Regions from separate parts of the Bacillus sp. H1a genome, predicted to be linked through region 1. Evidence: predicted binding sites of a transcription regulator. Region 1 holds the regulator's gene; each other region holds the start of a gene.
What was found. Region 1 encodes Rex, which represses fermentation and respiration genes when NADH is low (regulators of the CRP and FNR family bind a similar motif). Its sites were predicted from a motif close to TTGTGAAATATTTCACAA; they were not measured.
Positions count from the first base shown of each region.

Region 2: a site for Rex is predicted at 1,208-1,225, ahead of U860_RS0112770 (L-lactate dehydrogenase). Genes of this name have one in related genera too.
Region 3: a site for Rex is predicted at 2,295-2,312, ahead of U860_RS0127160 (formate/nitrite transporter family protein). Genes of this name have one in related genera too.

Region 1 covers NZ_AYMH01000035.1:6,887-12,048, reverse strand. The annotation lists gene U860_RS0116375 (ABC-F family ATP-binding cassette domain-containing protein) at 1-1,773, opposite strand, end outside; gene U860_RS0116370 (redox-sensing transcriptional repressor Rex) at 1,961-2,590, shown strand; gene U860_RS0116365 (YdiK family protein) at 2,620-2,811, opposite strand; gene U860_RS0116360 (type II CAAX endopeptidase family protein) at 2,808-3,557, opposite strand; gene groES (co-chaperone GroES) at 3,963-4,247, shown strand; gene groL (chaperonin GroEL) at 4,284-5,162, shown strand, end outside.
Region 2 covers NZ_AYMH01000027.1:3,175-8,336, forward strand. The annotation lists gene U860_RS0112760 (hypothetical protein) at 1-324, shown strand, start outside; gene U860_RS35900 (hypothetical protein) at 826-984, shown strand; gene U860_RS0112770 (L-lactate dehydrogenase) at 1,341-2,285, shown strand; partial or broken gene U860_RS0112775 (dockerin type I domain-containing protein) at 2,412-2,822, opposite strand; gene glgB (1,4-alpha-glucan branching protein GlgB) at 3,485-5,162, shown strand, end outside.
Region 3 covers NZ_AYMH01000070.1:54,962-60,123, forward strand. The annotation lists gene U860_RS0127150 (TrkH family potassium uptake protein) at 1-1,101, shown strand, start outside; yybP-ykoY riboswitch at 1,140-1,313, shown strand; gene U860_RS0127155 (TerC family protein) at 1,393-2,187, shown strand; gene U860_RS0127160 (formate/nitrite transporter family protein) at 2,397-3,248, shown strand; gene U860_RS0127165 (cyclic-phosphate processing receiver domain-containing protein) at 3,276-3,587, opposite strand; gene U860_RS0127170 (A24 family peptidase) at 3,602-4,324, opposite strand; gene U860_RS0127175 (lactate utilization protein C) at 4,437-5,147, opposite strand; gene U860_RS0127180 (LutB/LldF family L-lactate oxidation iron-sulfur protein) at 5,147-5,162, opposite strand, start outside.

The DNA of each region.
Region 1 (5,162 bases):
GCCTAAGATATTTTGTTCTAGTTCTTCAATTTTTCGAGTACGTTGACGCTCTAACTTTTTACGTTCTTTTTCTTCGAGATAATTTAATTTTTCTTGTGCAACTACTTTTTGAACAGGTACTTCATCTTCTTGTTGTTCAAATTCTGCACGCTCAATCATTTCATTTTTCTTTTCAACGTAGTAATCGTAATCACCTAAATATTCCTGTGCACCTTCTGTTGATAACTCAACAACGGTTGTCGTTACGCGATTAATAAAGTAGCGGTCATGTGAGACGAATAGAAGAGTACCTGGATAATCAATTAAAGCATTCTCCAAAATTTCTTTACTATTTAAATCAAGATGGTTCGTTGGCTCATCGAGAATTAATAAATTTGATTTTTGCATCATGAGTTTTGCAAGAGCTAATCGAGCCTTTTGTCCACCACTAAGAGAAGATACTGGTTTTAATACATCATCCCCTGTAAATAAAAAGTTGCCTAGTATAGTGCGAATTTCTTTTTCGGGTTGCAGGGGATATTCATCCCATAGTTCATTTAAAACTCGCTTAGAAGATGTTAAGTTGGCTTGCTCTTGATCATAATAACCAACAGATACATTTGATCCGAAAGCAACGTCTCCGTGTAATAGCTGTAACTTATTCACAATGGATTTTAATAATGTGGATTTTCCAATTCCGTTCGGTCCAACTAATGCAACACTGTCACCGCGAGTTAAGCGCATATTTACATGTTCAATAATCGGTTCCTCGTCATAGCCAATAGTTGCATCTTTTACTTGCAAAACATCATTTCCACTTTGTTTTTCAATATCGAAGTGGAAGGAGGCTGATTTAGAATCACCTAATGGTCTAGTTAATAATTCCATTCTGTCTAATTGTTTACGGCGACTTTGAGCGCGTTTCGTCGTAGATGCACGAGCGATATTTTTTTGAACAAAGTCTTCAAGTTTAGCGATTTCATCTTGTTGTTTTTCATAACGTTTCATCTCTTGCTCATATAATGCTGATTTTAAGTCTAAATATTTACTGTAGTTACCAACAAATCGTCTGCTTTCCTTATTAGAAATTTCGTATACTTGTGTAACGAGTTTATCTAAGAAATAGCGATCATGGGAAACGATTAAAATCGCACCAGGATAACCTTGTAAATATTGTTCAAGCCACGTTAGTGTTTCAATGTCCAAATGGTTTGTAGGCTCGTCTAAAATAAGTAAGTCTGGTTTAGTTAATAATAATTTCCCAAGAGCTAAGCGTGTTTTTTGTCCACCACTTAATGTAGAAATTGTCGTCTGGTGCGTTTCAACTGGGAAGCCAAGACCACTTAAAATTGAGCGGATATCCGCTTCGTACTGATAACCACCTTGATCTTTATAATCTAATTGTAATTGGTCATAATCAGCTAATAATCTCTCATATGTAGCCGCATTTGAAAAGTTTTCTTCTTTTCCCATCTCTTGCTCTAGCCTTCGAAGTTTCGTCTCCATTTGCTGTAGATGTGTAAAGACGGTTAACATTTCATCCCAAATTGTTAAAGATGTTTCTAATCCGGTATTTTGAGCTAAATACCCAATTGAGACATCTTTCGGCTTTATAATTTCACCACCATCATGAGATAACTCTCCGGCAATTATTTTTAATAATGTAGATTTCCCGGCCCCATTTCGGCCGACTAATGCGATACGATCTTTTGTTTGTACTTCCAATTTTATGTTTGCAAGAATTGTTTCTGCACCGTATAATTTCGAAAGTCCATTCACTTGTAATAAAATCAATGTTTTCACCTCAAATAATTTCTTAACTTTGCCATGTTTATATTTCTCAATCATACTAAAAATAGTGTATAGTTTAAAATAAAGAGAGAATACTTCTTCTCTTTATTATACAAGGAAATTCATGAGTGCTAAACTTCTGAATTTGATTCAAGTATATGAATAAAGATAGGAAGAGAGGAGAGGTTATATGGATCAGCAGAAAATTCCACAGGCCACTGCTAAACGATTGCCTCTATACTATCGATTTATCCAAAACTTATCTCTTTCTGGTAAGCAACGTGTTTCATCAGCCGAATTGAGTGAAGCGGTAAAGGTTGATTCCGCAACTATTCGAAGAGATTTCTCATACTTTGGAGCGTTAGGGAAAAAAGGGTATGGATATAACGTGAATTATTTATTATCATTTTTCCGTGAAACACTTGACCAAGATGATATTACACGTGTAGCGCTTATTGGAGTAGGTAATTTAGGGACCGCTTTCTTACATTATAATTTCACGAAAAACAATAATACAAAAATTGAAATGGCGTTTGACGTTAGTGAAGAGAAAGTTGGAACAGAAATCGGAGGAATTCCTGTATATCATTTAGATGAATTAGAGGAGCGTTTATCAACTGATATACAAGTGGCAATATTAACGGTACCCGCTACAGTAGCGCAAGCTGTGGCAGATAGATTGGCAGAAACGAACGTGCATGGTATTTTAAATTTCACGCCAGCACGATTAAATGTGTCAGAGAATATAAGAATTCATCATATTGATTTAGCTGTAGAGTTACAAACGCTTGTTTACTTTTTGAAAAATTATCCACAATAAAACGCAGAGGGGACAACCTCTGCGTTTTATTATTGTTTTTTCTTTGTGAATTTGACTAAGATAAGGCGAAGTGCCAAATTGAAATCAATTGTTGCCATAACTGCAAATAGTATTGTCCACATATTCCAGATTGTATCTGTCACGTTCGTAATGGCGAAGCGTGTGAAGACACACCCAAGAAGGAAGTACAATGCAGCCATGAACAATGGTGAGTTTCTCATATTAAAAATCCTCCGATAAAGCCTTGCATTTTTTCAGCTTCTTTAATCATTTCTTGAATGTGCTCATTACTTACTACAACTTGAGCGACTGCAACCAATGTATTCATTGCAACATGAGCTGCAATAGGAACGATAATTCGTTTCGTTTTTACGTATAAAAAGGCGAATACGAGCCCCATAGAAGTGTATACCAATAAGTGAGTAAAATCAAAATGAATCGCCGCGAATACAAGCGAACTAATGATAGCTGCAATAAAGAAGTTAAACTTCTTATAAAGTGTGCCAAATAAAATTTTCCTAAATACGATTTCTTCTAAAATAGGCCCTATTATAGATATAACAATAAGGAACCAAGGTGTCGTTCTTGCGATGTCCATAAGCCTTGCTGTATTCTCAGATCCAGGTGTAATCCCTAATAAACGCATTTCAATCATACCGGCAATACTTTGTGAGAACAGTGCTAAGAAGAACCCGATAATAATCCATCCAATTGTAGCTGGAGCAGAAGAGCGCATTTTATCTAAATGCCGGTCACGAATATCTGTTTTAAGTAACCAAAGTACGATACATAATGCAATAAAGAAGCTAATGATTGCCCAATGGCCAGTTATGATTTGACCTTTTTCCTCAATGGTAAATTCTCTATTATCATAGAGTCCTGTTTTTAGGAGAAGTGGTAATCCAACAATCCCAGATAACTGCATTAAAATGTATGTAACGATAATCCACCAATATTGTTTCTTCAAATGGCTTAACCATCCTTTCTAACTCTAGTGTATGAGATAAGGTAGGATAACATGTAAATATCCTATCTGTGATATAAACGTTCAATCGTATTATGATTTTTTTGTAAATCTGTATTTAAAAATGAAATAGGAGACAGGAAAAAGTTGTACGTGTAGCGAAAACAACTTAGGGTGTCTTTCATATTGTAACATACGAGAAGTGGAAACAACGATTCATATAGTAAAGGTAGTAGAAGAAACAACAATTATATATAGAAACGTTTATATAGTAATTTGCGAAAAAATTATGATTTTTTTACTTGCAAAAGAAATTGAGATTATTTATTATTATAAGTGTGTTAGCACTCGGGAGAGTTGAGTGCTAATAAATAAAATTTACATAACAAAATGAGGAGGTTATTGTTCATGCTAAAGCCATTAGGTGATCGCGTTGTAATTGAACTTGTTCAAGCAGAAGAAAAAACAGCAAGTGGTATTGTATTACCAGACACTGCAAAAGAAAAACCACAAGAGGGTAAAGTTATTGCAGTAGGTACTGGTCGAGTGCTTGAAAATGGTGAGCGTGTTGCTTTAGAGGTAGCAGCAGGTGATCTTATCATCTTCTCAAAATATGCAGGTACTGAAGTGAAATACGAAGGTACAGACTACTTGATTTTACGTGAAAGTGACATTTTAGCAATTATTGGTTAATTATATACATTTAAAAATTCAAGGGGGTCAATTATTATGGCAAAAGATATTAAATTTAGTGAAGAAGCACGTCGTTCGATGCTTCGCGGTGTCGACACTCTTGCAAACGCAGTAAAAGTAACACTTGGACCAAAAGGTCGTAACGTTGTACTTGAGAAAAAATTCGGTTCACCACTTATTACAAATGATGGTGTAACAATTGCAAAAGAAATCGAATTAGAAGATGCATTCGAAAACATGGGTGCGAAATTAGTAGCAGAAGTTGCTAGTAAAACAAATGACGTAGCTGGTGATGGAACGACAACTGCAACTGTATTGGCGCAAGCTATGATTCGTGAAGGTTTAAAAAACGTAACAGCTGGTGCTAACCCAATGGGTCTTCGTAAAGGTATCGAAAAAGCTGTTACTGTTGCAATTGAAGAATTAAAAACGATTTCTAAACCAATCGAAGGTAAATCTTCAATCGCACAAGTAGCTGCTATTTCTGCTGCTGACGAAGAAGTAGGTCAATTAATCGCTGAAGCAATGGAGCGCGTTGGTAACGACGGCGTTATTACTTTAGAAGAATCTAAAGGATTCACAACAGAATTAGACGTAGTAGAAGGTATGCAATTTGATCGTGGATATGCATCTCCTTACATGATTACTGATTCTGACAAAATGGAAGCAGTTCTTGATAACCCATACATCTTAATTACTGATAAGAAGATTTCTAACATTCAAGAAATCTTACCAGTATTAGAGCAAGTGGTACAACAAGGTAAACCACTTCTTATCATTGCTGAAGATGTAGAAGGCGAAGCATTGGCTACATTAGTAGTGAACAAACTTCGTGGTACATTCAATGTAGTAGCTGTTAAAGCTCCTGGATTTGGTGACCGTCGTAAAGCAATGCTAGAAGATATCGCAATCTTA
Region 2 (5,162 bases), on a different contig from region 1:
GTAGGTGCAGAAGATGTAAAATCAGATCAAAAAGTAGAAAAAGCAAAATATAGCGAAACAATTGAAAGAACAGAAGGTACAGAATCAAATCCTGTATTTGAAATGGGAGACCCTGAAAAATCGGAATATACAAAAACTGTTGAAAGAACAGAAGGTACGGATTCTCAAGAAGGAAAAAATTTACCAATAAAGGAAGGTACAGAATCAAATCCTGTATTTGAAATGGAAAACCTTGAAAAACCAGAGAGTGCAAAATCTGTTGAAAGAACAGAAGGTACAGGCTCTCAACAAGGAAAAATGGTACCAACAAATGAAGGAAATTAAATAATATATAGTTATAACGAAGAGCATCCAAAAAGTGGTGCTCTTTTTATATTATAGGGATCAACTAGTTTTCCTCAATATAGAACTGTAGGAGGAATTGAGGCTAGAACATGGGGTACTATCTCTTCAAACCATGGTGTTTGGAGCAATAGTTTTGGTGGTAACGTTACAACATAAACATTTTATTAGAGATTTTTTAAATTTACATACACTCTAGATAGACTACATATCAACTTCAGATACTTGTTTTATGATACAAGTAATCAAACAAAAGGAAGGCAATACAAAATGATTAAAACAGTATTAACAGTGCACTCTTTTAAGTACAGGAGATTATTAAAAGTAAGATTCGAAGAAGTTTGAGTTATAAAAAGAAAATAGATAAATTGACAAGAGAAAATTACTTTGTGTATATCACAGGTGCTTTTTATTTTCATTTTGATATAGGGCTTGAATTAAATTTTTACACTAAAATATATACGGCAAAAAGGGGGGAGTTCATTGCACAAAATTATTTATGGAATATTAATTTTAATTTATACTTTGTATTCATTTTTTATAAGTGATGGAAGTGAAATAAGGTTTATTATGGTGTTAACTATAGTACTTATCTTTTCTGTGGTTTTAGAAAAAGGAAATGCAAACAAAACGACTGATTAAAGTTTCACTTTATTTCCTCCTTTTCGCATTAACAGGCTGTTTATTTATATGGAAAGGAAGCGATATATTGAAAAAAGAAAGAACACCTTTCATTTTTAAAGTGGTAATTAAACTTGTTTATTTCGATTCACAATCTTTATAAACCATCTTCATTGAGATTGATTCCACACTTGATTTAATCATTTTACACTCTATGTGAAAAAGTTCACAAATAGGTCATAATTTGTGAAGTAATTCACAATAATCCGTGCTACAATATGAATGTAAAGAAGTTAAACAACATTAAATTAGTATTTTAATTAATTACTTAAACAATAATAAAAAATAGATGTGAACAATAGAGAGGGGAAATTACCATGAAAAAAGGTATCAATCGCGTAGTATTAGTAGGAACAGGAGCTGTAGGTTGTAGTTACGCTTACTCAATGATCAACCAAGGTGTAGCTGAAGAATTCGTACTTGTAGATGTTAATGAAGCAAAAGCAGAAGGGGAAGCAATGGACTTAAGCCATGCGGTACCATTCTCTCCAGCACCAACAAAAGTTTGGAGCGGTAGCTATGCAGATTGTAAAGATGCAGATCTAGTTGTTATCACTGCTGGGTTACCACAAAAGCCAGGTGAAACTCGTTTAGACTTAGTTGAGAAAAATACAAAGATCTTTAAACAAATCGTTCGCGGTATTATGGATAGCGGATTCGATGGAATCTTCTTAATCGCAACTAACCCAGTTGATATTTTAACTTACGTAACTTGGAAAGAATCTGGTTTACCGAAAGAGCGCGTAATCGGTTCTGGTACAACTTTAGACTCTGCTCGTTTCCGCTACATGTTAGGTGACTACTTAGATGTAGATCCACGTAACGTTCATGCTTACATCGTTGGTGAGCACGGTGACACTGAACTTCCAGTATGGAGCCACGCTACTGTAGGTGTACAAAAGCTAGAAACAATCTTAGCGAACAACGAACAATACAAACAAGAAGATTTAGATAAAATCTTTGAAAATGTACGCGATGCAGCTTACCATATCATCGAACGTAAAGGCGCAACTTATTACGGAATCGGTATGTCACTACTACGCGTAACTAAAGCAATCTTAAGCAACGAGAACAGCGTATTAACTGTATCTGCATACCTTGAAGGTCAATACGGTGAGAAAGATGCTTACGTAGGTGTTCCAGCTGTTATTAACCGCGAAGGTGTACGTGAAATCGTAGAGCTTGAATTAAACGAAGAAGAAAAAGCGAAATTCGCTCATTCTGTAAAAGTATTAAAAGAAACAATGGCACCAGTACTATAATAATTGCTAAATGAATATAAATTCCTTTTCCGGTTTCCCTTGTATATCCCCAATATACCCCTGTTGCTGGAGAAGGGTCGTTTATAGAAAAAAGCACTCTATTTTCGAATAGAGTGCTTTTATGTGTTATTTTTTCGGTGTTAGTCCTAATTTCTTTAAAATATCTGCCAGTGTACCGCTTTTTGATTTTTCTACAGGTGTTTGTGATTTTGCTGCATCGGGTCTTTTTTCAAGAAGCTCTTTTCAACGAAGCGAATGTCTTTTTCATCGATGATGCCATCATTATTAAGATCACCGTCTTTTACAGCCAGTCCTTTTTTACCGTAGTTACTAGCGATAATTTCAGCATCTTTAATATCTATGACTTTGTCTCCATTTACATCGCCTGCAAGGTTTTGATCTGGGCGAGCGTAATAATATTGCCCGATCAATTTACCATCTTTTTCACTACCTAATTTCGTTGTTAGACGGCTTGTTAAATGACCTGGCACTTCTACATAGAAGTTATAGTCACGTTTATCCCGCATTAACGGGCAGTAAGACTCCCACCTCAAAATTCGGAGAATGCGAGGAAGTTAGGTGGGAGATCAACTGCCCGTAAACGCCCGATTGGTTCAACTAATAATCAGTGGGGGATGAACAAAACCCCCACTGATTAAAGTTTCACTTTATTTACAGGAAGTCCGTTTATGCTGAAGAAGCTATATTTGTCTAATTTACTTTCGTATTTATGGCGATAAGCATCAGTAGCATATACTTTTGCATCAAGTTTCGTATAATCGAATTTTTCATCTAAATATCCACGTTCGTTTACGAATGCTTCAGGCGTAATGTTTCCTTCAACTAATGAATTGTAGTTCTTTATTGAGAACGAGTATATGCTTATGAATTTTTCATTTCAATAAAATTTGTGACAAAAAATGTAGAGAAATATTATTTTATGGCAGATTAATTTGTTTGTATTTTACATGGAAAATAGCGTGAAAAACGGAGAGAAATCAATAAAATAAATATTGAGGAAAATGAAGCGTTTGCAATGAATATTCGTCAAAATTCGATATTTTATATAGAAATATGAAAAAAATTCAACATTTTTAAGAAAAAAACGTATATTTTTTAAAAAATAACAAGGATATTTCAGTTTTTCGCAGAAATGATAAAGTGTTAAAAATTTCTGTCATCTTAGTGAGGTGAGCATATTGGATGTAATAAAGTGTGAAGAAGTGAAACGAGATGAGTTTCATACAGAAAAGTACTATGACAGTTATAACATCTTTGGGGCACATATTGTGACGGAAGATGGGATGCGAGGTGTACGATTTACAGTATGGGCTCCTCATGCTAAAGCAATGAGTGTTGTTGGAGATTTTAATGAATGGGATTATGAGCAACATAAGATGCTACAAGTGACAGAAGAGGGGATTTGGTCCTTGTTTGTACCGCATATTGAAGAGAAGGAAATATACAAGTATGCGATTGAAACGATGGACGGTGACGTTATTTTAAAAGCGGATCCTTATGCAGTATATGCAGAAGTAAGACCAAATACGGCATCTGTAGTTTTTGATATAGAGGGATATGAATGGAATGATAAAAACTGGGTCCGTAAGAGAAAGAAAAAGTCGATTTATAAAGAAGCGATGACAGTTTACGAATTACATTTCGGTTCTTGGAAAAAGAAAGAAGATGGAGATCTGTATTCTTACAGAGAAATGGCCGAGGAACTCATTCCGTATGTGGTGGAACATCAATTTACACATATTGAAATTATGCCGCTTGTTGAGCATCCATATGATCGTTCTTGGGGATATCAAGGAACGGGATATTATGCAGCAACAAGTAGATTCGGCACGCCACATGATTTGATGTATTTTGTCGACGAATGTCATAAATATGGAATCGGTGTCATTTTAGATTGGGTGCCGGGGCATTTTTGTAAAGATGCTCACGGTTTATATTTATTTGATGGGACACCGACTTATGAATATAAAGATATAGATGTACAAGAAAACCGGGTATGGGGAACTGTTAATTTTGATTTAGGAAAGAGGGAAGTACGTAATTTCTTAATTTCAAATGCGTTATTTTGGATGAAGTATTTCCATATTGATGGTTTCAGGGTAGATGCAGTTGCGAATATGCTGTACTGGAATAAAGAAGGAAAAGAGCAAAGCAATGAACACGCTGTGTCTTTCTTACGAGAGTTAAATGAAGCTGTGTTTGCAGAAGATGAAGACTTTCTTATGACAGCAGAAGATTCAACAGCTTGGCCACTTGTAACAGCTCCAACATACGAGGGTGGACTTGGATTCAATTACAAATGGAATATGGGCTGGATGAATGACGTGCTGAAATATATGGAATGTGCACCCGAGTACCGGAAATACATTCATGAGAAAATGACATTCTCTTTACTATATGCTTACTCTGAAAACTTCATATTACCGCTTTCTCATGATGAAGTCGTTCATGGGAAAAAGTCGTTATTAAATAAAATGCCGGGAGATTACTGGGATAAGTTCGCCCAACTTCGTTTATTATATGGATATTTCTTTACTCATCCAGGTAAGAAATTACTCTTTATGGGTGGAGAATTCGGGCAATTTGATGAGTGGAAAGACCTTGAAGAGTTAGATTGGAATTTACATGATTTTGAAATGCATCGTTATATGCATGATTACTTTAAAGAGCTCATAGCATTGTATAAGCGCTCAAAACCACTTTGGCAGCTTGATCATTCACCTGAAGGATTTCAGTGGATTGATGCTAATAATAATGAGCAAAGTATTTTCTCGTTTATCCGCCAAGGGGATAAGCAAGAAGATGCGTTAGTTGTCGTATGTAATTTTACGAAAGCTACATATGAAAACTATAAAG
Region 3 (5,162 bases), on a different contig from region 1:
ATTTTAACACTTATACAGGTTGGCGGACTTGGTATTATGAGCTTCGCCGTTTTAATCGCAATTATGCTCGGTAGAAAAATTGGTCTTCAAAATCGGATTTTATTACAACAAGCATTAAACCAAACAAATGTCGGCGGAATCATCCGCCTTGCAAAAGCATTATTTATATTTTCTTTTACTGTAGAATGTATTGCCACTTTACTTCTCTCCTTTGAATGGGTACCAAAGTACGGGATTGCCAAAGGAATATATTATAGCTTTTTTCATTCTATCTCAGCCTTTAACAATGCTGGTTTTTCCGTGTGGAGCGACAATTTAACGTCCCACTCCCATAGCATTCTCGTCAATCTCGTTATTTCTTCCCTGATTATTTTAGGAGGGATCGGTTTTACAGTTATCGTAGATATAAAAAGAAAGAAAAACTTTAAAAACCTTACTTTACATTCAAAACTTATGCTCACTTCTACTCTTATCGTAAATATTATTGCTACAGCTTTTATTTTTATATTCGAGTTCCATAATTCACTTTCTATGAGAGGTTTTACCCCATTTGAAGAAGGTATGGCTGCTTATTTTCAAGCGATTTCGACGCGCACTGCCGGATTTAATACTGTGGATATCTCTGCATTATCAAGGCCTTCTCTTTTATTAATGATGCTTCTTATGTTTATTGGTGCTGGCAGTGCTTCAACTGGTGGCGGAATTAAGTTAACGACTTTTTTAATTATGTTTTTTGGCGTATTTAAATTTTTGCAAGAACAAGATGATATTGTCGTGTTTAAAAAATCCATTAAAGATACGCTCATTGTCAAATCATTAACCATTACCATTATTTCAATTTCGTTTATTTTCCTTTCCATTTTAATTCTAAGTATTACTGAGCGAGTTCCTCTATTAATGAGTGCTTTTGAAGTATTTTCAGCATTTGGAACTGTCGGCCTTAGCATGAATTTGACGCCACACTTAACAATTATCGGTAAAGCAATTATTATTTTTATGATGTTTTTTGGAAAAATGGGGCCTTTAACATTAGCTTTTTCATTTGCACGTAAAAAGCAAAGAAAAATAAAATATCCAAACGAAGATATTTTAACAGGTTGACAACCGTATAAATTATCCATATAATGAAAATACAATAACATATCTCCAAAGGGGAGTAGCGTCCAAGAATATTTCTTGGAAACAAAGTCGTCATTACGTAGAACATAGTTCTTCCGGCTTTGTTGGCATTTTCATTACATATGTCTAGCAAGACCTTTGCCTATCAACGGCAGAGGTCTTTTTTGTTTTTACTAATTCCTTCCACCGTTGATGCGCGGGAGTATGGGGAATCTAAACAGTGGGGAAATTCTTCACTTGTTTAAAATTTAGAGAAATGAGAGGAGAATGTACATGGATGTATCATTATTATTGGAGTATGGTTGGGTATTACTCATCCTAATTGCACTAGAGGGGATTTTAGCAGCTGATAACGCCCTTGTTCTTGCAATTATGGTAAAACATTTACCAGAAGACAAACGAAAGAAAGCACTATTTTACGGATTAGCAGGAGCGTTTGTTTTCCGCTTCGGATCGCTATTTATGATTTCATTCTTAGTCGATGTATGGCAAGTACAAGCGATTGGTGCAATTTACCTTATGTTTATCGCTGGTAATCACTTATTTAAAACGTACGTTAAAAAGAATACACATGAAGAAACAGAAGAAAAAGAAACAGAGAAAAAACAAGAGAACTTTTGGTGGACTGTATTTAAAGTCGAAGTTGCTGATATCGCCTTCGCAGTTGATTCAATTTTAGCGGCTGTTGCATTAGCAATGACATTACCGAAAACAGGATTAGGTACGATTGGTAGTCTTGATACTGGGCAATTCGTCGTTATCTTTGTAGGTGGACTTATCGGATTAATCATTATGCGATTTGCAGCATCTGCTTTCGTACAAATATTAAAACGTAAACCAGGACTTGAAACGGCAGCATTCTTAATTGTAGGCTGGGTTGGTGTAAAATTAGCAGTTTATACGCTAGCACACCCTGCTTTAGGTGTCCTTCCGCACTCATTCCCAGAATCTACTCCGTGGAAACTTACATTCTGGAGCGTATTAGTCGGAATCGCAGTTTGCGGTTGGTTCTTCTCAAAAGAGGTAGAAGTAAAAGTCGAAAAGAATTTAGACGAAAAAGCGCTGTAATTATAGCGCTTTTTCTTTTTCTCTCGTTTCAAACTCCTCACTATTTTTAGAAAAAATTCCATTATACCGCCTTTTGTAAACGCTCCCTTCATAGATGTATGTCCTTTTTGTGAAATATTGAACAAACTTATTGAAACTGAGAACAAATCCATGTACTTTATTCATATAAAGAGTATTTATAGACGATGTATTAAAGGAGCGTATTACTCATGCTAGAACAAGGATTAGACTACGTTGTAAAACTGGCTAAGAGCAAAAAGCAAATGCTAGATACAAATCCAATGCAATATTTCATTCGCGCTGCACTTGCGGGCGTTTATATCGGTTTTATTATTGTACTATGTTTTAAATTAGGTAACTTTTTTCATATTGCAAATTCACCAGCAACTTATTTAGCTGCATCCATGTTTTTTGGAATTGCTCTCGTACTTATTATATATGGCGGTGCTGAGTTATTTACTGGCAATACAATGTACTTTACAGTGGCAACTTTAAGAAAAGAAACAACTATTTCTGATACACTTCGCAACTGGGTTGCTTGTTATGCAGGTAACTTAGCTGGCGCTTTATTCTTTGCCTTACTATTTTACGCAACTGGAATTTTCCAAGCAATTGATCATGGTCACTTAATGAATAAAGTAGTTGAAGGAAAGATGAATACACCTACAATGCAATTATTCTTTAAAGCGATTTTATGTAACTGGCTCGTATGTCTTGCTTGCTTCTTACCTTCTCAAGTAAAAGGTGATACAGCAAAAATAATGATGATGATGCTACTTGTTTTCACATTCTTCTTATCTGGTTACGAGCATAGCATTGCAAACTTATCACTGTTTGCTTTATCTTTAGTATCACCACATCCTGATACAATTTCTTTTGCGGGTGCTATTCATAACTTAATTCCAGTTACACTTGGTAACATTATTGGCGGATCGGTATTTGTCGGTATGGTATATCATTACTTAACAAAGAAAGAACCTGATGTTAAGCAAGAAGAAACTGAATTAGTAGCCGCTCAAACAGAGGAAATCATTCCTTTACAAGCTCATATGAAACATTAAAAACTCCAAAGTAAGACTTTGGAGTTTTTAACTCCCTACATATTTAACGACAATATGAGGATGAATTTCCCCTTTTTCTTTCGCTTTCTCAATTCTCTTCTTCATCTGGTGCATACCGATGACATCATTTGTATGAAGGTGAATCTCATTAACATATAAACCTTCCGTACAAAAGGCTTCTACAAAATCTAATCCGCTCTTTTGCCTCCATCCCATGTTAAAGTCAAGAGAAAGGATGTTTATCTTATTACTCCGAACAAATTGTAACGCAGATTCTACTGTAGTTGCCAGAACATATCCGAACGGACAACTTCTTTGATCATCCATATATACATTCATTTTCTAGCTCCTTTCTATTTTGCATATACAACCAACACATAACATATTGCTCCAAGGCTAATAAAAGGACCAAATGGAATTGGGGTTCTTACTTTTATGCGCTTTAATGCTATACCAATTCCAAAAATACAAAGACTAAAGAAAGATGCTAAAAATAAAGTCATAAAAATACCTTTCACTCCTATTATAAATCCGAGTAACGAAAGTAATTTCACATCACCTCCGCCAAGACCATCTGGATAAATCCTTTGCATGCAATATAACAAAATGAATATAGTTCCACTACCAGCTATACTATCTATCCAAGTAACTAACGGTACAAAAATACATTCTAAAATAAGCAAAAATGCAAACCAAATTAAAATACGATTAGGTATTAACATATACACAAAATCTGTAACTGAAATAATAAGTAGTAAAGAAAGAAGCGATAAAATGATGATGAGCTCTCGTTCAATTCCAATTACATATACAGTAAGAAAAAATAAACTCCCTGTAACAAATTCAAATGTTATGTACAAACTTGGGATTTTTCTTTTACAATTCGTACAACGCCCTTTCTGCATACAAAATGAAATGATTGGAATAAGTTCTTTTGGCTTTAACGTATATTTGCAGTAATGACAATATGAACGTGGTGTAATAATAGATTCACCCACTGGAACTCTCATCGCAATCACCATAAAGAAAGAACCAAACACCATCCCTGCTAACAATGCATATAAATAAGTGAACATCCCTTCCTCTCCTTTCCAAAAGAACATAGCAAAAAAAGGAGAGAACTTCTACTTCATATTATCTTTATTCTATTAAAAAAGCAGGCCGTTTTCCGGCCTGCTTTCCCCTATTTTATACGATGAAATATACTGCTTTTAATGGTCCGTGTACCCCGACAACAAGATTCATTTCAATATCTGCAGAATTACTTGGTCCTGTTATAAAGTTGATACAAGATGCCACTGCTTCGCCTTTTTCCACACGAGAGTTCATATGTTGAACTGCTTGCGTAATACGAGGTACAAGTGTTTCACGTGGAATAATAGCAAAGTATACAGTTGGTAGAAAGTGTAAAGAACGCCCTTGTCCTTTATGACTTTGTACAACAATCGTACCAGATTCAGCTAAAGTATAATCACTAAATGCGATTCCGATATTCGCTTTTTCCGCTAAACGCATATTCTCTTCTTTTTTCTCAGGATCCCATACATTTACTTCAACATTTTGTTTCGGAAGCTCTTCTTTGAATAAAGAAGTCAATCCATATGAATCAAAACGTTCATCTGCTGATAATATAATAGGTCCCCCGCCGTTTTCAACGATTACTTTTTGAATATCTTCACGTAAACGGTCGTTTGTCGTTTCCACAACAGTTGTATGAATGTTTGTACATTGATTTTTAAATACTTCTAACAATTCTTCTTGTGAATAATCTTTTAACGTTTCTTCATTCACATTATTTTTCCATACTGGACGTTCTACACCTTCTGTCTTCCGCCCACGTCCGAGTTCTTTTGCGATATTATCTAGAAAGGACTCACGGTTTTGAATTAATCCTGTCATTATTTATCCCCGCCT